DNA from 3 places in the Roseibium alexandrii DFL-11 genome. Region 1 is predicted to be linked to each of the others. Evidence: riboswitches for the same ligand, from Rfam matches in the RefSeq annotation. Region 1 holds a riboswitch; each other region holds the start of a gene.
The links. Region 1 has a riboswitch for cobalamin ahead of cobU (bifunctional adenosylcobinamide kinase/adenosylcobinamide-phosphate guanylyltransferase). Riboswitches for the same ligand answer to the same signal wherever they lie in the genome.

Region 1 (6,563 bases):
CGGTCTGCATCCAGGTCACGCTGATGACATACGTGGTTATGCCATGGCTGACGCCACGCATTGCCAGATTTGTTTATCCAAAATCAGAAACCGTTTAGTTTGAAAGGAATACCGCATGTCTGATGCCGCTGATTTTCCAAGCAAAAAGAGGGTGCTTATCATTGCCGGCAACCCCGGCACCTCACCGGTAACCGGGTGGCCTGTCGGCTTCTGGTTCTCCGAGTTAAGCCATCCATATTGGACTTTCGTCGAGGCTGGTTACGATGTCGATATTGCTTCACCGGCCGGCGGCGATCTTGTTCCCGACGGCATGTCGGATCCGGAAGATGAGAGTGGCTATTCGGCGCATGACCTGATCTCGCTCGGGTTCAAGAAATCGGAAAAGCATGCAGCGCTGTTGAAGGGAACGAAACCGACCAACGAGATTGACCCGGTAGCGTATGACGCGATCCTTGTTGCGGGCGGCGGGTCGCCTATGGTGACAATGATCGGCGACGATGACTTGCATGCGTTCGTGGCGCGCGCCTATGAGGCTGGAAAGATCGTCGCCTTGCTGTGCCACGGTACTTGCATCCTGCTTAAAACCCGGCTGTCCAATGGTGACCTGCTTGCCAAAGGTAAGACGTGGACAGGATTCGCGGACAGCGAAGAGACGTATGTCGAGGCCGCCGTCGGCCAACCGTTTCAACCCTTCTGGATCGAAAAGGAAGCAAACAAGCTGGAAGACACCAATTTTATTGTCTCCGGAATGTGGAAACCGTTTGCCGTGCGCGACGGAAACCTGATCACCGGGCAGCAGCAGGATTCCGGTTTTGCAACAGCCGAACTTGTCGTTCAGGCACTGGGCAAGTGAGTAATCATACCGTTGATTGGAGTGGATTTCGAGCTTACTGAATCGGGATGGGAGGCCCCAACCGCTTGCAAATCTGAATCACCACTTTGCCTGTTGATGACCTACATCACATGCCGTCGCTGACGCCGCGGATTGCGCGCTTCATGTACCCCGGGAGTCGAACAGCCTGACTTTTCAGGGCAAGAACATGTTCGGTGAACGACAGAGGCGAGCAGTTCGCAAAACGGCGATGACGCCTGCTTCTCTCAAACACAGAGAACAACCACATGACAAAACTTCGGATTTTTCTTGTTGCATCAACAGTGGGCATCTACGCCCTGACCCTCATCGCCATCGTCGGTCACGGGTGGCTGTGGCCGGTGACGGCCATTCGCGATCTGGTCGCGTTGAACTGGCGCTCCCAATTCAACTTCGATTTCGTAATCTATCTTGTTTTGTCCTCTTGCTGGATCGTTTGGCGCGAGGGAGCTGGCGGGAAAGCGTATTTGTATGGTTTCTTGAATATTTTTCTTGGTGGCATGTTTGGCTTTCCTTATCTCTTGCTTCTCTCCTACCGCGCGAAGGGTGACGTCAAAAGAATTCTTCTTGGGGTCAACGCCAGTAAGAGTGGCAGGCAGTCTGATAGCCTCAGCCGATAGAACGTAGGAATGCTGCCAAGCTTTCTGAAAACACCTTTTGCCGAACGTATGCGATCCTCCACCTTTCATGCGGCGGCCCGGCGTAGCTTGCGTTGGTGCACAGTTCTAACTTCTGGTCTGTCCTATGACTAGCTTGTTTGAGCAGGTGACATGGAAAGTGCGACTTCGGATTCGGGCAGTCTGACGCATTTGAGTGACTGATCTCGCAGCTTCCGACGTGCGGCAGACAACTGGCTGCAGCAAATGCTGCGTCAGCAATAGCTGCAGTTGCACACGACCGCTCCGTCTTTGGAGCCGACATTTGTTTCCTCCGCAAAGAATGTCCGCTTCCCGCCCATTCCGGCCCCAAGCCGATCTTGGTGCGGAGCGCGGAAAAGGTCCGGGTCCTCCAGGCCTTTATTCGCCGCAGACATCAGATAGGACGGCAAGCGGATCCGCGCCCGGTACCCTTGAACCCGGCTGGCGGTATTGAACACCAATAGCCCTTCCGCCCGGTAGGGACTGGCCGTCGACCGGTCGCAGGTCACAGGTTGCGACTTTGGTGGAAACATCCCCCCCACGCTAACCGTAAAACGCCAGTTTTTCGATCACGGTCTTCTTGTGTTCCAATGTTGGGCCGGTGCCATAAACGGGCCGGTCGAACTTGTGGCCCATGAGCTCAGTTTGCATCCGGTCGGGAACGTCCAGGGCCGTCAAGCCATCCTGGAATGTATGCCGCAAACTGTAGAAGCTGTGGTTCGGGGTTTCGCGCAAATTGTGATCGGACAGGTACTTGTTGACCGCTGCCGAGAGGGATGATGTTTTTGCCATATAGCGGCGTTTTTTAAGCCCAACCAAAAGCCGCGCGCCGTCCAGGGCCGAACCGCACAACGGCACAATCCGTTTTGAATATTTGGTTTTGATCTTCACCTTATCGTCGGGCTCAATGATCAAATGTGGAATGTCCGCGTCCAGGCGGAACTTCTCATTAGGTGCGCGGGCCGGTTCCGATGGCCGTGCGCCGGTACTGGCAACGATCATCAGAAGCGCGCGTGCTTCATCGTTCATGGACGCGATGCCCGGCAAGATCTTGTTTTTGATCCAATCACGCGAGAACGGATATTTTTCGCCCTCAATCCCTTCGGAAAAGTAGGTGTCCTGGAAGGGCTTGATATGATCGATCCGGTGGAACTTGCACACGACGCGGTGCATCTTGTTGAGGTGCGTAAGGTCTTTGTTCGCCGTGGAAGGTTTCAGGCCGTCAACTTCGATCCGCTCCAACCACCAGTCGCGGAAATCCAGCGTGTGAAACTGGGAAATCTCGTCAATGTGACAATCACTGACAACCTTGATCCAGTTGGCAATTGCCCGTTTTTTGGGGTTTCTCCAAACCCGCATTTGATCGGCGTTTTTCCCTGTTGTTTCGTCCTTGGCGATCTTCTCATATTCCGCCAACAGGGCACCCATCTTGATCCGGGGTTTGTCTTCGGTGCCAAAAATCGCTTTGAAGTGTGCCGGGTTGTCCGGATCATTTCTTGCCAAGATATTCGCTCGTCGAACAAATTCGGCGGCGGGCAGTTGTATCACTTCGGAAAAGGGCCGGTATTCAATGCCGAAAACCGACGCTAGATCGATCGCCGCGCGGTAGCGGTCATTGCTGTGAGCGCTGCCGCTTTTGACAAGGCTTGCCCAATAGGCCGTAACCCGCCGGTTGACTTCACCCGCTCGAACGACGGCTTCGGCATAATCTCGGGTTTTGAGGGCCTGGCGCACCCAGCGGCGGCGGTCAACCCATTTATAAGCGGCAGGTACAGCGCGTTGGAAGTGATACCAGTCACCTCGTTTTACGACATATCGTTTGTACTCGCTCATGATTGAGCCGATCAGATATGCGAGGCGCGCTTACCCCAAATTTACCCCAATATTTACCCCGTTCTTACCCCAAATTACGGGATTTCAACCGGAAGTAAAAAGTTCGGGCGAAATTATTGGCGGAAAACAGCCGTTTTTGTCAAGGTGGTTGTTGGGGTGCAATTAGAAAGTGTGGCTCCCTGAGTAGGACTCGAACCTACGACCCAGCGATTAACAGTCGCTTGCTCTACCAACTGAGCTATCAGGGATCACCGTGCCGGGGCAGTGCGTCACCGCCCCCGCCGATGGAGATGCGTATAACGCAGCCCTTATCCATTTGCCAAGCCCTGAAATGCGTTTTTTTCATTCCATCGTTATTTTTTCGTCAGGTATGTGGAAAACTACAAATTTTTCAGATGCCTAGTTGTATCGATCGGTTTTTAACAGAAGCGCTTTGCCGGTCATAGTTCTGCGTTGCCGCCAAGATGGAACCCAAAACGCTGCGTTTTCCAACTGGCAATGGCAATTTGCGGTCAAACATATGGCTAAGAAGACTTACCTCCGTAAACACTCTTGCTTGTGTGGTCGATTGGTTCCGGTTAGGAAGGAAACAGACGGTTCTGGTGCTGGAGTGATCCGGCCCGGATGAAACGGGAATCCGGTAGGTCTTCATTTATGATTGATCCGGAGCTGCCCCCGCAACTGTGAGCGGCGAGTGCTGGCACAAAACCCACTGGGTACCTCTGAGCGTTGTTCTCAAGGCTTCCGGGAAGGGGTGCCGGTCACAAGGAACCGCGAGCCAGGAGACCGGCCGTCGATAGAGTTTAACCGCAAGGCTGTCGGGCGGACGGCTGGGAGACACATGTGACGCAGTCTGACCATGGCCGGTCTACCCTCGTTTTTGGCGGGGCCCGGTCCGGAAAAAGCACCTTTGCAGAAAGGCTTGCAGCTCGAAGCAGCCTGGAAAGGGTGTATGTCGCAACGGGTGCCGCTTTCGATGACGAGATGGCGGACCGTATTGCCCTTCACAAGGACCAACGCGGATCTTACTGGATTACCATTGAAGAGCAGCTGGATCTCGCAGGGGTGCTGAGCCGCGAAAGTGCCGCGCACCGGGTTATCCTCGTTGACTGCCTGACCCTTTGGCTGTCCAACCTGATGTTTTCTGACAAGGACATAGCTGAGGAAACGGCGCGCTTGATTGAAGCCACCAAGGGTCTTGCCGGGCCGTGTGTGTTTGTCTCCAACGAAGTCGGCATGGGGATCGTGCCGGAGAACCGCTTGTCGCGGTCGTTCCGGGACGCGCAAGGCCGTTTGAACCAGGATATCGCATCGGCGTGCCATCAGGTCGTGTTTGTCGCTGCTGGACAGCCGCTTCTTCTCAAACCCTCGCATCAACCGGAGATCGGATTGTGACTTCTTCAACGCTTAGGCCGGGTCAAAAAATCCCGGCAACCATCGTGACCGGTTTTCTTGGCGCGGGAAAAACGACCTTGATCCGCAACCTGTTGCAAAATGCCGGCGGCAAGCGGATCGCGCTTATCGTCAACGAATTCGGCGATATGGGATTTGACGGATCGCTGGTGAACGGCTGTGCGGACCCGAGCTGTTCGGCAGAAGAAGTTGTGGAGCTAACCAATGGCTGCATTTGCTGCACGGTCGCCGATGACTTTCTGCCCACCATGGAAATGCTGCTGGCTCGTGAAAACCCGCCGGAGCATATCGTAATAGAGACATCCGGTCTTGCCCTGCCGCAGCCGCTGGTCCGGGCCTTTTCGTGGCCATCGGTAAAACCAAAAGTCACTGTGGACGGTGTTGTCACGGTTCTGGACGCAGCTGCGCTTGCAGAGGGGCGGATCGCCTTGGATGAAGCCGCGCTGGAAGCCCAGCGCGCCGCGGATGAAGCGCTGGATCATGAAAGCCCGGTTGAGGAGCTTTTCCAGGATCAACTGCGCTGTGCAGATCTTGTGGTGCTGAACAAGGCCGATTTGGTCGCGGGCGATATTCTTGCGGGTGTTCAGGCAAAAATTGCAGCTGAGGTCCGCCCGGCCGTGCATATCGTTGCGTCTGAAAAAGGCACTTTGCCGATCGAGGTTTTGCTTGGCCGCGGCTCAGCGGCTGAGGATGACATGGCCTCCCGTCACGAACATCACCATCACCACCATGATGATGACCATCACCATGATCACGATGATCATCATCACGACCACGACCACCATCATGATCATCACCACCACGATGACTTTGAAAGCCATGTGATCGAGGCGCCGGTTTTTGCGTCGCTGAAGGAAGCTGAAGCGCAGGTGCTTCAGGCCATGGCATTGATAGGTGTTCTTCGGATCAAAGGGGCGGTTCAGGTGGATGGCAAGGCCGCGCCGGCCATGGTTCAGGCTGTCGGTCCGAGGGTTGAAACCTGGTTTGCATCAGGTGCGGAGAGTGCGGGCAAGTTGGTGGTGATTGGGCTCAAAGGTTTCGATTTGGGCGCTGTTCGCGGGGCGCTATCGGGGCTTGCAGAAGCGGCTGAGTGATTTCAGGCGCCGTTACATGCTGATGTTGCCGGGCTGTGTCCTGCAATTCAACGGAAGCCTTTTCTCACTGAAAAACAGCGACGGATCTCATGGATCTGCCATGGGATGACATAATAACGAGAAACCATCCAGATGCACATTCTCGCAAGCCAGACGCGCCGGATCGACGACGGGGGCGATGCTGTCGACCTCGCTCAGCAGCCTGCCGACATCCTGTTTTTGTCCGCCGCCGACACCGAGCTTGGAAGTCTGGCAGCGGCGCAGTCAGGCTTAGGGTCGGGTGCCCCAAGCCTACGTCTTGCGAACCTGATGGCACTGTCGCATCCGTATTCGGTTGATCTTTATGCAGAGCAGACGGTTCGCGGATCCCGGATCGTAATCCTGCGCGTTCTTGGAGGTGTTGAGTATTGGCGCTACGGGTTGGGGCGGTTTGTTGAAGAGGCGCGCGCCAGCGGTATCGATCTTGTTGTCATACCCGGTGACGACAAATGGGATGAAGCTCTCACAAGCCATTCGACGCGCAGCACGGATGATGTGCGTCAGATGTGGCGCTACTTCATTGAGGGCGGGCCTGAGAACTACGCCAACGCATTGCGGTTTGCCGGTCACCTGATCGGGCAGACCGAAGAGCCTGCGCATGCGGTTCTTCTGCCAAGAGCCGGGATTTACCTGCCTGGCCATACCGCGCCGGGTCTGGAAACGGTGAGATCAACC
Region 2 (6,563 bases), on a different contig from region 1:
GCACGTTCATGGACATCGTGCCGGCGGAACTCGCCAGGTCGACACCGCCAAGTGCAAGACAGTATACCCGTACTCCTTCGTCGGCCAATGCCTTTACTGTTGAACTGACGTCTATCGCATCCCGGCCGAGGCGATCGAGTTTCGTCACGATGAGAATGTCGCCCGGCTCTAAACGGTCCACCAGCCGAGCGAATTCCGGACGCTGCGTTATCGGCACACTGCCGGAAATAGTCTCGGTCACAATCCGGCGGTCGTCGACCTGGAACCCCGCCGCCCGGATTTCTTCTAACTGGTTTTGCGTCGTCTGTCCGGTCGTTGACACGCGGGTATAGGCAAAGGTGCGTGACATAGCGTCATTCCTGTCCGAAAAGGCTGTTCAAATTAGTTAGCTGTCCAGAATGATGTCAAGGTAATTTGTGGACAGGGTGTTTTGCCCCTGTACGCAATCGGACGTTTTCGGACACAGACATGGGTCATCGGCAGTCATAGTATGGAGTGAAAGATGGCCCGGCGGTTGCTTTTCAAGGACCAGGGACGGCAGGAATTTTTCGATATCCCGACAGAGAAAACAGTCTGATCCATCATTATTCCCCGTCGCCTGTCGACCGGCTTGAAATCGAGCTTCGGCACCGACAGTGTGCAAGTTCCCAGGCATTGAATGTCATCGCGAACGCATCAATTACGTGTCGGATTTGTGCTTTCGCGATCAAAAAAAATGCGCCATAATAAAACCTGTTTGGTTTTCCATTCGGCACAAAGTGCTGGGAAACGAACAGGGAATTCGGATATGGCGGACCCATGCAGGGCGTCAGGAGCCGAAGCCGCCCCCGCGACTGTATGCGGAGAGTGCTGACCGGACATGCCACTTGCAACGAATGTTGTGGGGAAGGCCCGGCAAAGCGCCACGACCCGCGAGCCAGGAGACCTGCCAGACATTCACTGAAAACCCTTCTGTCGGGTGTGACAGCAAAGAGGATAAAATGACGACACAATCTGCAAAAACCACCGTTTCCGCGACGAAAATCGTATCGCTTGCTTTTGCTGCGGTACTGGGTGTCGCGATTATTTCGATCACGGGTCACGTGCAGGCGAGCGCTTTGCACGACGCAGCACACGATGTGCGCCACGCGACCGGATTCCCGTGTCACTAAAATGCTGACTCGCCTCTTGGTCAGCGGCTTGTTCGCTGGTGCTGCGGCGGGGCTTATCGCGGCCCTGCTACAGCTTATTTTTGTTCAGCCAGTCCTTCTCCATGCGGAGCTTTATGAATCGGGGGAATTGGTCCATTTCGGAACCGAGGCAGTCAGCGCTCAACAAGAGCTGGGCGGGATCGATCCTTTGCGCGATGGCCTGAGCGTCATCTTCACGATGCTCACCTATACCGGTTATGCCTTCATTCTGCTCGCCGGCATGGCAATTGCCGAAATGCGCGGTGCGGTTATAACGGGTCGCAACGGCCTGCTTTGGGGTGTTGCAGGGTTCGTCGCGTTCCACTTCGCGCCCGGATTCAGCCTAGCTCCCGAAGTGCCCGGCGTCGCGGCGGCGGATGTTTTTGCCCGGCAGATCTGGTGGTGGGCGACCGTCCTTACCGCAGGCGCCGGATTGTGGCTGATCGCATTCGGCCGCAATTGGATGGCTTGGGGCGCAGCAGCAATGCTGCTGCTGGCACCACACGTGATCGGCGCGCCAGAGCCGGACACCTTCACCGGCCCAGTTCCGACCGAGATCGGGGCAATGTTTGCCAGCCGTGCCTTTGGCGTCGGAATGGCAGCCTGGCTTCTGCTTGGTTGTTTTGCAGGTTTTTTCTGGCAGCGCGAGGGGGCGAGGGTCGGCGCAACGCAGGCGGCCTGATCCGGAATCTAAATCATAACCGACCGGGCGAAACATCTCGTTTTGCCCGGTTTCTTTTTAAGGAAACCTGAAACCCCATGGAACGCTCTCTCGCACTCTTCGCCATCGGGCTGGTCTTTGGCGGAGGCATCGGCTTTGTTGTTGCCGCAAGCAATGGTGTCGCTCTTGACGGTCATGACCACTCATCAGCCAGCGATCACCAGATGCAGACCGCATCAGTGGAGCTCAAAACTAATCATTCCGGCCAAACCGCTGGCCACAACCACAACAGGACTACCTCTGTACCTGGCGGTCCCGATGCACCGTCCTTGAAAATCAGTGTCTCGAAGGATCCGGTTAGCGGCTACAATCTTCATATCATGACGGAAAATTTCAGCTTTGCTCCGGAGCGGGCAGGCTCGGATCATGTGTTGGGCGAGGGCCATGCCCACGTATATGTAAATGGCGTGAAGGTCGCGCGGCACTACAGTGCATGGCTCCACCTGCCGACTCTTCCAAAAGGTGATGCGACGGTTGAGGTTACGCTCAATTCCAACGATCACCGCATGCTCGCTGTCGAGACGGAACCGCTTAAGGCTACGGTGACTGTGAACGTGGAATAGGCTTATAGCGCCGGAATGCGCGCTCTGAGGCAGAAACGGAGACGTCCACATGGTCGGGCGTCTTCGATCCAGCCTTTGTCCGTTGCCAGAAAATTTCGGGCCGTCGAGATGATGTCAGCAATGTCGTCTGGAAAGATGAGGCCTGAAAAAAGGTATGCCGCTCTACCAACCCCCTGAAACGCCACCGCAATCGGTTGTTCACAGGCCCCCATGCATTCAATCTGTGTAACCTCAATCGCCATTCCTGATTCGTTCAACGATCGACGCAATGCATCAAGATCTGGCGAAGGGTCGCATTTGCATGTACTGCAAACGATAATACGGTTCATTCGGTCACCTTTGACAGGAGCGGTGGCACAGCATAGCGAAAACGTACAAAGCAATACATTATTCGTCATGCGAGTTAGATCGTACTGTGTTTAACAATTTCATTCCGACAATTGCGAAATCGCTTGAACCTAAAGTGGCTAGAGGGTGTAAACAACTCACCAGTTTGGAAACCCGACTCAGGAACTTCTTATGGCCCAATCGCAATCTCGTGAATTCCTGGCAACAGGTAACGGCTATAGGTTTGCCCATTCTGCTGGACCGCGACGGGCCTGCGCGCGCTTACTGGCTAGTGTTCTGTGCCCCGACCAATGTAGCTAAAGAGGCCGGCAACGACCCAAAAGCTACGCGAACTCAGATCCCAGAATGCATTATAGCAGCGAGTATTAATCAGGACCGCGCCGATGCCGAAGTTTTAGACGTAACCCAGACACCCACGTTTTTCGTTAACGGCCGTCACCTTAGTTCGTTTGGCGAGGCAGAACTGCGAGCTTTGGTGAACGAAGAGGTAGCCTCTTCGCGGATGTAACCAACAACAAACGGGATATGTTCGAATGGTGATGGCAATCAAATGACACCGCGCTGCACGAACGAATTCGATCCACAAATTGGTTGCTTAACTTCCGAAAGATAGCAATGCACTTTGACGCTACCCAAAACCCCCAGTCCTCAAAAATCGAGCTCGGTCAAGAACCGCCGCTGCTTGGTTACGAAGGGGTGTATGGCATGTCGGACCGACGAGGGGTTTCACTGCGCTGGTTCGCTGGTTCAGCACTCACTGGCGTCACATCCCTGTTCTTGATGGGCGGCGCGCTATTCGCTGCCTTTGATGGCCAATACGAAGTTGAAAGGGCGAAATCCTCGAGTGCTTTATTGAATGAGTTGTCGATCTCGAACAACGGTTACAGCAAAGAAGACAGGTTTCTGCGATCGGCGACTGAATATTCCAGCAAGCAATTAATAGATGTGAATATTGTCTCCCGTGAGGGCGACAGAGACAACATTCGCGCTCAACCACATATTTTCATCAGCGCTACGCTTGCTACCAAGAAAGACCCGTCGCTTGCATCTCAAATTCCGGCCTTCAGTACGCTGAACATATTTTCTAGGAGTGCGGAGAAAGAAGCGACAGGGGCAACCGAGGGAGTTGCAACTTCTCTTCTTGCCGACTCGCTGTACGGTGTGAAATTGGCCAATGATGTCAGTATAAGCCTTACACCATTTCCATCATCGAACACGGATTTCGATTTGGACAAGACGTTGTCAGAATCGGAAATTGAATTGAAAGTTCGCAAATTTATCCGGACCCGTTCGGTGGATGCAACTAACATGGATTATGAAGCAGTGATTGATCCTGGGCGTTTCGACTTCAATTTGGCGCTTCAGCCAGATTTGGAGCGCTATGCGGTTCGGATAACGCCGGAAAACGTTTCTTTCGTGTCAAAACGCGATGACGATATTCGGTTAGCCGGAATGGATGAAAGCATTGTGCCAGTGGCTCAGGGGCAAAACCTTACGGGGACCCTCCTAAATCAGCAGGTTCCAGAAGTAGAAGCTGCATCGATCACACTTGCGTTTCAGCGATTGTATGGAATCTCCAAACTTGAAGACGGACAACGACTCCGAATAGCGTACGCGCCCTCACAGGACGATCCGGAGCGAAAGCTGCCCGTGCGTATCAGTCTGTATAGCGATACGAAACACGAAGCGACCGTTGCCCAATCAGACGGCGGCGATTACATCAAAGCCCGGCCGCCTAGCACCTTTCCAGCAGCAGCCTTTGCTGACGCGGATCGTGTCTCCCACAGCGGGCCAACGCCAGCGCTATACGATAGTCTTTATCAAACTGCACTTGAGCAAGACATACCAAAAAACGTTGTAAATGAACTTGTTCGCATGTTGTCCTTTAGCATCGATTTCAAGGCCTCCATTAGGCCTGGTGCTACCATAGAGCTGCTATACTCCAGAGATGACCGTAACTTCGGATCTAAGATCCACTTTGCTGCGCTGAGCAATGGCAAGACAACGCTGGAATTTTACCGTTTCCGGACGCCTGACGATGGAGCTACTGACTTTTATGATGCGTTCGGCCAAAGCGCAAAAAAGTTCCTGCTCAGGAAACCGATTGATGGTGGCAAGTTCCGATCCGGCTTCGGCATGCGTCGGCATCCCGTCTACAAATATTCAAGAATGCATAAGGGAGTGGACTGGTCTGCTCCGCGCGGGACACCGATCATGGCTGCTGGAGATGGTACCGTGATAAAGGCAGGTTGGAGTTCCGGCTATGGGAAGCGAACTGAACTTCGACACACCAATGGGTACACGACCACCTACAATCATCAGACCGGATTTGCCAAAGGCATAAAGGAAGGTGTTCGCGTCAAACAGGGACAAATCATAGGTTATGTTGGCTCGACTGGACTTTCAACAGGACCTCACCTTCACTTCGAGATGCTAGCTAATGGCCAACCTTTGGATCCAATGCGAGCCAGACTTCCAGAAGGACGCGTGCTCGATAGAGAAATGCGCGAAAGATTTGAGTCCGAACGCAGTGCAATCGACAACTTATTACGTGACGCCCGTAGGCCTCGAATTTTGCAACATGACTACAATGAGGAAGCGTTCAATCAAGCAATCTGATGTTGAACTACAAAGAGGTCTATCTTAGAGGTTTTTCGATCCTTTTAATTGCACTAAGGCCACCGCAAGTGTGCGTTACCATTAGGATCCGTGCCGCCGGTAACGCCAACAGTACTGCAACACGTTTACTGAGTGCTTGTTAGCTAGACTCAAAATACATTTCTGACGCGTCGTGTGCCGCAGTGCATGATATCGGAAGTCTTTGGCTGCAAATCTCCTCCGGCACGAAATCAGCGCCCATAAGATCAAACTCTGGGAAACGAAAGGTAATTCAATAAAATTTTGCTTACCGTCGCCTTAGTCTTTGAAAACTCAGTTGCATAAATCTTCCAAGAGCGGTCATCCATTCGTCCAACGAACGATCACTCACAATTGGCCGCGTTCTTTGAAAGAGCAGATGAAAGACTGCGAAACTGAGCAGCAGCGTTACGCCCCAGGAAATTAATGTGTCAGAAAGGAAGTGACCGCCGAATGCGATTCGGTTTAATGACAGGATGAAGCAAAGCGGCAACACGAATAGCAGCGTCGCTTTGCGCCACGTAGCGGGAACTAGAAAGGCGACTGAAGTCAACCAAATGGCGGAAGACGCTTCTCCAGAGACGAAAGAACAGTTTCGGTCACAATAGTCAGTGACTTTCCAGACAGTTTGATAGGGTAGGTCTCCGCCGAACTCAGCCACATGTTGCGGTCTCGGGCGACCCCAATTGTCCTTCAAGATCAAATTTACGAGCACGCCGGGGCCAAGAACCAGAGTCGACAGCAGAAACAAGGGTTGGCGGAGTGGCATGAGCGGTGGACGATCGGGGATAAGCAACTTCAGAACGAACACAGCAACACAAGTAGTCGCAACCACCTGAACTAGAAATATGCCGAGATACCTTACGTCTCTGAGAAACGCCATGTTCTTCGCCCAGAAACCGAAAACTTCTGAATAAAACAATCCGCTCGACCAAATATCGGCACCGGGAAAGATAAAGAAAAACAGCGACACGGCACAGACATACAACCCGATCGAAATCATCGGATGTGAAACACAGGAGTCGGTCAGCTTCTTTAGAATCGGCTTTGGGCTGTTTTCAATAGGTACTTTGTTCTTCATCGCCGGTATTTTGATCGAACTTCGAGGATTGATCCTATGCATCT
Region 3 (6,563 bases), 1.4 Mb from region 1:
TCATGCCGGGGGACAATTTGTTGAGGAATACGCCCCAAACGGTTCCAAGCTCGATCTGAACAGCGCCCACCGAAACCGCGAAGGAGAGCGAGACAAGGAGCAGTACCAGCCCGCCAAAACCGGTTATCAGCCTGTTTTCAGATAACAGCGATTTTGCTTGAACAGTCCTCGTCTCGCTCACGGGTTCATTCGCTCCAGAAGGCTTCAGCGAGCGTTTTGATAGCCCTGATGTTGCGCGGTCCTGGTGTTGCCTCAACATACTCCAACGTCACAAAGCGGTCGTTCTTGACGGCATCGAGATCCGCGAAGGCCGGATTGGACATGATGAACGCACGTTTCTGGTCTGCAGTGACTTCGCCGTAGTTGACGATCACCACTACTTCCGGATTGCGTTCAACCACTTCTTCCCATGTGACGGTTGCCCAGCTTTTTTCAAAATCATCCATGATGTTCTTGCCGCCTGCAGCTTCGATGAGCGCGGTCGGCATGGCGTAGCGCCCGGCGGTAAACGGGGTGTCTTCGCCGCTGTCATAAACAAACACGCGCAGCGGTTCGGCTGTTTTGAGGTCCTGCTTGAAGGCGGCAAGATCGGACCGGTATCCTTCCACGAGGTTTTCTGCACGCTCTTCAACGGCAAAGATACGCCCTAAATTCAAAAGGTCAGCATACATGTCTTCGATGCTGGCTTTGTCCTTGTCCATGATGTGGGTGCACGATTCGGTGAGCTCATAAACCTTCACGCCAAAGGGTTCGAGCGTCTCTGGCGTGACCTCACCACCGACTTTCATTCCGTAGTTCCAACCGGCAAAGAAGAAGTCGGCATCCGCGCCGATAATCACTTCCTTGGACGGATATTTGGACGACAGCTCTGGAAGTTTCTGAACACCTGCCCGCATTTCTTCATCAAGCGTTTTCCAGCCCGAGATCCCGGTATAGCCCACCATTCGGTCCTCAAGACCGAGGACCAGCATCATCTCTGTCAAATTCACGTCGTTGGATATGGCGCGTTGCGGCGGCGCATCGAAGGTCACCACACGGTCGCAGCTTTGCACGGTTGTTTCTGCCGCTGCGATGCCCACGGAAAGAGTGAGTGCCAGGCCGGTCAACAGTGTTTTCTTCATGGGTTAAATTCTCTGTTTTTGAATGTGGAATGTCAGATGATCATTGTTGCTGGGGGTGAGACGCTCGCGCCGGGCATCAACCTGGAAAGCCCCGGAAACAGCCGTTTCCGTCAAAACATGCGAAGGGGATCCAAACCCAAGTTGATGGCCCGATTGGAGAAGCACAACGTCGTCGCATAACCCAGAAGCAAGGTTCAGGTCGTGCAATGAGGTGACAATCGTCAGGGGCAAACTGCGGATAAGGTCCAGAACTTCCAGCTGATGACGGATGTCGAGGTGATTTGTTGGTTCATCCAGGATCAACAGCCGCGGTTCTTGCGCCAAGGCGCGGGCCACCATCACACGCTGACGCTCTCCGCCTGAGAGGGTTCCAAGCTGGCGGCCTGCCAGTCCGTGCAAGTCCAGCCGGTCCAAGGCCGTCTCGATGATGTCCCGATCATGGGAACCTGTCGTCCCGGCAAACCCGCGCCGGTGCGGCGTTCGCCCAAGTGCCACGATCTCTCCGACTGTAAGAGCGAAGTCACTCGGTTGTTCCTGCAAGACGGCGGCAATCCGCTGTGCAGTCTCTCGCGCGGAAAGGTTCCAGATGTCCTCACCGTCTACCAGAACCTGACCTGTAACCGGTCGGTAAAACCGGTAAAGCAGTCTGAGCAGGGTCGTTTTGCCGGCACCGTTCGGTCCAACAATTCCAAGCACTCGGCCCGCTTCAAGATGGAAACTGGTCGATCGCAGCAGGATGTCTCCATGGCGCTTTGGCGACCAAGACAGGTCTTTGGCGGTGAGGGTCGCCGCGGTCACGAAGCGCGCGCTTTCTGCTCTTCGAGTGCCGAGTCGGCAGCCGGTATGCGCGCCAGAGTAGACTTCCGCAACTTGCCTGGACGGTCGACAGACGAACACCATCCGTCGCCGAGATAGGCGTATTGTTTTGCAAATGCGATGAGATCGTCGACATCGGTCTTTGGATCAATGTCTCCGAAAAGGTAGGAGGCCTTGCTTGTGCTGTGATAGGCGACCGTACACGGCTGATCGCACCCTGCCATGCAGGCGACACCTGAAACGTCGAAGGTTTCTGGGATCGTCTCCTTGGCAGCAGAAAGGGCATTTCGTAGCCGCTCAATCAGCTCAAAACCGGGCCGTGTTTCCGTACCCTTTCGCCGGCAGGATGTGCAAACAGTTATACGATGGTTCATTTGGCCCTCCGCCATGAAAAAGGGCGCGCCAAACAAAACGACGTGGTGGCGGTGGGGACCGCTTTGCCATCATATGCTCCGAGCCGGGCGCCCCGCCCGCATCAAGTTGAAGATCCGGAGCAGCATCTGCGCCGGTGATGGCAGGTCTCCTGACTCGCGGGTCGTAACTCTCCCGAACCTTCCCGGACGATATGCCCAGTGGTGTTTTCGGGGTCGCTCACCGCTCACAGTTGCGGGGGCAGTCACGGATTTGGTGCCTACTGGCTACGCCGCACCGTGTTCCCTTTTCATCTCGTCAGCCTTGGGCGTCTAAGAACCATCATCGCTAAAAAAGCCGATGGCCGTCGAGCGGTCAACTCAAAAAGAGTGACTTGAAGCTTGTGATCACAAGCAAATTTTCAGTTTGACGCCTTGTCTCAAAATCCGCTGTGGCATGGCGTCTTCCATATGAGCAATAAACCAAATTGCGAAATCGGCTCTTAACGGAGCCGCTGTTCGGTCTTGGCATCAAAGAAAAAAGCGTTGGCTGGATCGAATGTGATTGCAACGGTGCTGTCCGGTCTCGGGACGTCTTCACCCTTCGTTTCAATGATCACGCGTTCTCCCGTCGGGCACACGAGATAGGAGTAGGCAACACCGCCCAGTTGTTCGGAAAGATCAACCTTCGCGCCTTCGTCCGCCTGGCTGATCATCACCTGCTGTGGGCGGAGGCCGACGAGAACCTTTTCGCCATTTTTAGGAAGTGCAACGGATGGCTCGACCGTCAAACCACCAAATGCGGGAATGGTGACGCTGCCATCTTGCACAATCCCCTCAACGAAATTCATCGACGGTGAGCCAATGAAACCGGCGACGAACTTGTTGTCCGGATCGGAGTAGAGCGTCATTGGGGAGCCGACCTGCTCAATCCGCCCGGCGCGCAGAACCACGATCTTGTCGGCCAGGGTCATAGCCTCGACTTGATCGTGGGTCACATAGATCATGGTGGCGCCGATGTCCTTGTGCAGCCGGGCAATCTCGACCCGCATATCAACGCGCAGCTCCGCATCTAGGTTCGACAGCGGCTCATCGAACAGGAAGACTTCCGGTCCGCGAACAATGGCGCGTCCGATGGCAACACGCTGGCGTTGGCCGCCTGAAAGGGCCTTTGGTTTGCGCGCCAAATAAGGCTCGAGTTTCAAGATACGCGCCGCTTCGCCGACCTTCTCCTTGATCTCGGCCTTCGGGTGCCCGTTCATTTTGAGGCCGAAGCCCATGTTTTCCTCGACCGACATATGCGGATAAAGGGCGTAGGTCTGGAACACCATCGCGACACCGCGTTCGGCCGGATCGGATTTGGTCACGTCCCTCTTCCCGATGGAAATTTTTCCGCCGGTGGTTTCCTCAAGGCCGGCAATCATGCGCAAGAGCGTGGATTTTCCGCAGCCGGACGGTCCGACAAATACACAGAACTCACCATGTTCAATCTGAAGATCGACACCGTGAATGACCTGAACCTCACCGTATTTTTTAACGGCTCCGTCTAAGGTGACACCAGACATGAAGTTCTTCTCCCCTCCCTGGGAACAATTATCCTGGAAACTGCCAGTCCGAGACAGCTGCGGCAATTTCAGATGCAGCCTTCAAGAGCTCAGGCTTTGCTTCTTTCAATTCATCAAGGCTTTTGCGCCGGGTTGATGTTGTCACCGAAAGCGCGCCAATCGGACGGCCCTTTGGTGACAAGATCGGTGCTGCGATACAGATGATTTCCGGTTCATGCTCTTCCCGGTCGTAAGCAATGCCCTCTTGGCGGATAGTATCCAAATCAGCGCGCAGAGAGGCTTCGTCGGCCAGCGTTGCCGGGGTGTAGCGATAGAAGGATTGTTTGGCGATCACCTGATCGAGTTCACCTGGCTCGAGAAACGCCATCAGGGCCTTGCCGACCCCCGTGCAGTATCCAGGGCCGACCTTTCCCGCTTGGGAATACATGTCGATCGGATCTTTTGCGTTGCGTTTGTCGACATAAAGCACTTGCCCGTTGTCCAGTTGCGCAAGGTGCACCGTTTCACCGACGGTTTCTGACAAAGCGGAAACGATGGGCCGCGCAATTGGTGCAATGGAACTTTGGCGCCAGGCCTGATGGGCAAGCCGCACAAGGCGGATACCCAACGCATAGGTCTGCTGCTCATCGCCGTAGGAGAGCATGCCTTGGCTCACCAGGGTTTGCAGCAGCCGGTAGAGGGTTGCCTTGGGCAGGGGGCTTTCATTGAGCAATTCGGAAAACCGGACCGGCCGGCCCTTGGCTGACACCATCTCCAGAACATCAAGTGCTTTGCCGACCGTCCCATCTCCGGTGGCGTGTTTGTTCATGTGAGCTCTCCTCTTGACCCGTTTCTTATCGTCGAGCCTGTTGACAACGTAACCGCTCACCCGCAAGGTATCAATATACAAAACTAAGTTTCAAATAATGGAACCTTAAGGGAGGAAACCATGCGTTCCATGTTGAAGACGTCCGCGGCAGCTCTTGCATTTTTTGCAACGGCGACCGGCGGCGCATTTGCTGACGGCCTGACCGGTGATCTCAAAATCTTCTTGGATACATCCAACCCGGCTCCTCGGGCGACGATGGAAAAGATGATTGCCGATTTTCAGGCAGAAAATCCGGATCTCAACATTGAGACTACAGTGATTGACCGGGAAGCTTACAAGACCCAGATCCGCAACTTTCTGACGGCGAACGCTCCGGATGTTGCAACCTGGTATGCGGCAAACCGGATGCGCCCCTATGTCGAAGCTGGGCTGTTCGAAGATGTGTCCGACCTGTGGGATGGCACCGAAATCGGTGAAAACCTTGCATCCACAAAAGGTGCGCTGACCATTGATGGCAAGCAGTGGGGTGTGCCTTACACCTACTATCAATGGGGTGTTTACTACCGCAAAGACATCTTCGACGAGCTGGGCCTTTCTGAGCCGACCACTTGGGAAGAGGAAAAAGCCAACTGCCAGAAGATCATTGATGCTGGCAAAAAGTGCTACACGATCGGCACCAAGTTCCTTTGGACGGCTGGTGGCTGGTTCGACTACCTGAACATGCGCACCAATGGCTTCGATTTTCACATGGACCTGCTGCAGGGCAAGGAAAAGTGGGATTCTGAAAAGGTTCGTGCGACATTCGCCAATTGGCGCGAGCTCATCGACATGGGCGCCTTCATCGACAACCACCAGACCTACAGCTGGCAGGAAGCGCTGCCGTTCATAGTCAAGGGTGATGCTGCGGCGTACCTTATGGGCAACTTCGCTGTTGCGCCGCTCCGCGATGCCGGTCTCACCGACGATCAGCTCGACTTCTATCAGTTCGTCGAAATCACTCCGGGTATTGAAATGGCCGAAGATGCGCCAACCGATACCTTCCACATCCCGGCCAACGCGCAGAACAAGGACAATGCCCGCGAGTTCCTGAAGTATGTAGTGTCTCCTGACGTCCAGACATGGATCAACGACGGCAAGAACCTTGGGCAGCTTCCGGTGAACGCCAAATCGTCCGTCGATCAGGACAAGTTCCTGGAACAGGGATTTGAAATGCTGTCGACAAACTCGCCGGGTGGAGTCGCGCAGTTCTTCGATCGGGATGCACCGGCTGAAATGGCAAAAGTTGCCATGGAAGGAATGCAGGAGTTCATGGTCAAACCGGACAATCTGGACAAGATCCTGGCCCGATTGGACCGGTCGGCCAAGCGCATCTACAAGGACTAAGTCCGATCTGATGAAACGGGCAGGGTGTTTCGGCACCCTGCCTTAACCTCCTGTTCTGCCAGCCGGCAGAGCCAGAGACGATCTCTTCCAACGAGTTTCCAAATGGCCTACACGACGGACGGCCACCAGACATCGTGGTGGCACAGGAACCAGCAACAGTTGACGCCTTGGCTCTTTCTGGCCCCGGGTATCCTGTTTTTTCTGTTTTACGTCATCTTTCCAATCTTCCAGTCCTTCAACTTGTCGCTTTACGAGTGGGATGGACTTGGAGAAGCGGAGTTCGTTGGCCTTTACAATTACGAAGAGCTCTACTGGGATGACGCGTTTTATACGTCCCTCAAAAACAATGTGATTTGGCTTGTTCTCTATCTGGCTGCGATCCCTGCCGGCCTTTTCATTGCGTTGTTTTTAAACCAGACGGTCACAGGTATCCGACTTTACAAGTCGCTGTTTTTCTTTCCCTTCGTGATTTCTCAAGTGGTCGTCGGACTGGTCTTTACCTGGTTCTACGACCCAACGT

Region 2: it holds a riboswitch for cobalamin, as region 1 does, so the genes downstream of both, SADFL11_RS24670 (CbtB domain-containing protein) here and cobU (bifunctional adenosylcobinamide kinase/adenosylcobinamide-phosphate guanylyltransferase) in region 1, are expected to answer to the same signal.
Region 3: it holds a riboswitch for cobalamin, as region 1 does, so the genes downstream of both, SADFL11_RS22855 (DUF1636 family protein) here and cobU (bifunctional adenosylcobinamide kinase/adenosylcobinamide-phosphate guanylyltransferase) in region 1, are expected to answer to the same signal.

The regions. Positions count from the first base shown of each region.
Region 1 covers NZ_CM011002.1:1,042,049-1,048,611, forward strand. The annotation lists gene SADFL11_RS04870 (antibiotic biosynthesis monooxygenase) at 1-98, shown strand, start outside; gene SADFL11_RS04875 (type 1 glutamine amidotransferase domain-containing protein) at 116-853, shown strand; gene SADFL11_RS04880 (hypothetical protein) at 1,120-1,491, shown strand; gene SADFL11_RS04885 (hypothetical protein) at 1,743-2,042, opposite strand; gene SADFL11_RS04890 (DUF6538 domain-containing protein) at 2,053-3,342, opposite strand; tRNA gene SADFL11_RS04895 (tRNA-Asn) at 3,515-3,590, opposite strand; cobalamin riboswitch at 3,920-4,151, shown strand; gene cobU (bifunctional adenosylcobinamide kinase/adenosylcobinamide-phosphate guanylyltransferase) at 4,186-4,737, shown strand; gene cobW (cobalamin biosynthesis protein CobW) at 4,734-5,849, shown strand; gene cobN (cobaltochelatase subunit CobN) at 5,982-6,563, shown strand, end outside.
Region 2 covers NZ_CM011003.1:50,099-56,661, forward strand. The annotation lists gene SADFL11_RS24665 (recombinase family protein) at 1-349, opposite strand, end outside; cobalamin riboswitch at 721-947, shown strand; gene SADFL11_RS24670 (CbtB domain-containing protein) at 981-1,151, shown strand; gene SADFL11_RS24675 (CbtA family protein) at 1,153-1,851, shown strand; gene SADFL11_RS24680 (hypothetical protein) at 1,929-2,453, shown strand; gene SADFL11_RS25790 (DUF1636 family protein) at 2,456-2,851, opposite strand; gene SADFL11_RS24690 (M23 family metallopeptidase) at 3,417-5,420, shown strand; gene SADFL11_RS24695 (phosphatase PAP2 family protein) at 5,707-6,519, opposite strand.
Region 3 covers NZ_CM011002.1:4,952,190-4,958,752, forward strand. The annotation lists gene SADFL11_RS22840 (FecCD family ABC transporter permease) at 1-181, opposite strand, end outside; gene SADFL11_RS22845 (ABC transporter substrate-binding protein) at 186-1,121, opposite strand; gene SADFL11_RS22850 (ABC transporter ATP-binding protein) at 1,125-1,919, opposite strand; gene SADFL11_RS22855 (DUF1636 family protein) at 1,916-2,311, opposite strand; cobalamin riboswitch at 2,434-2,647, opposite strand; gene SADFL11_RS22860 (ABC transporter ATP-binding protein) at 2,791-3,852, opposite strand; gene SADFL11_RS22865 (IclR family transcriptional regulator) at 3,881-4,660, opposite strand; gene SADFL11_RS22870 (ABC transporter substrate-binding protein) at 4,781-6,043, shown strand; gene SADFL11_RS22875 (carbohydrate ABC transporter permease) at 6,146-6,563, shown strand, end outside.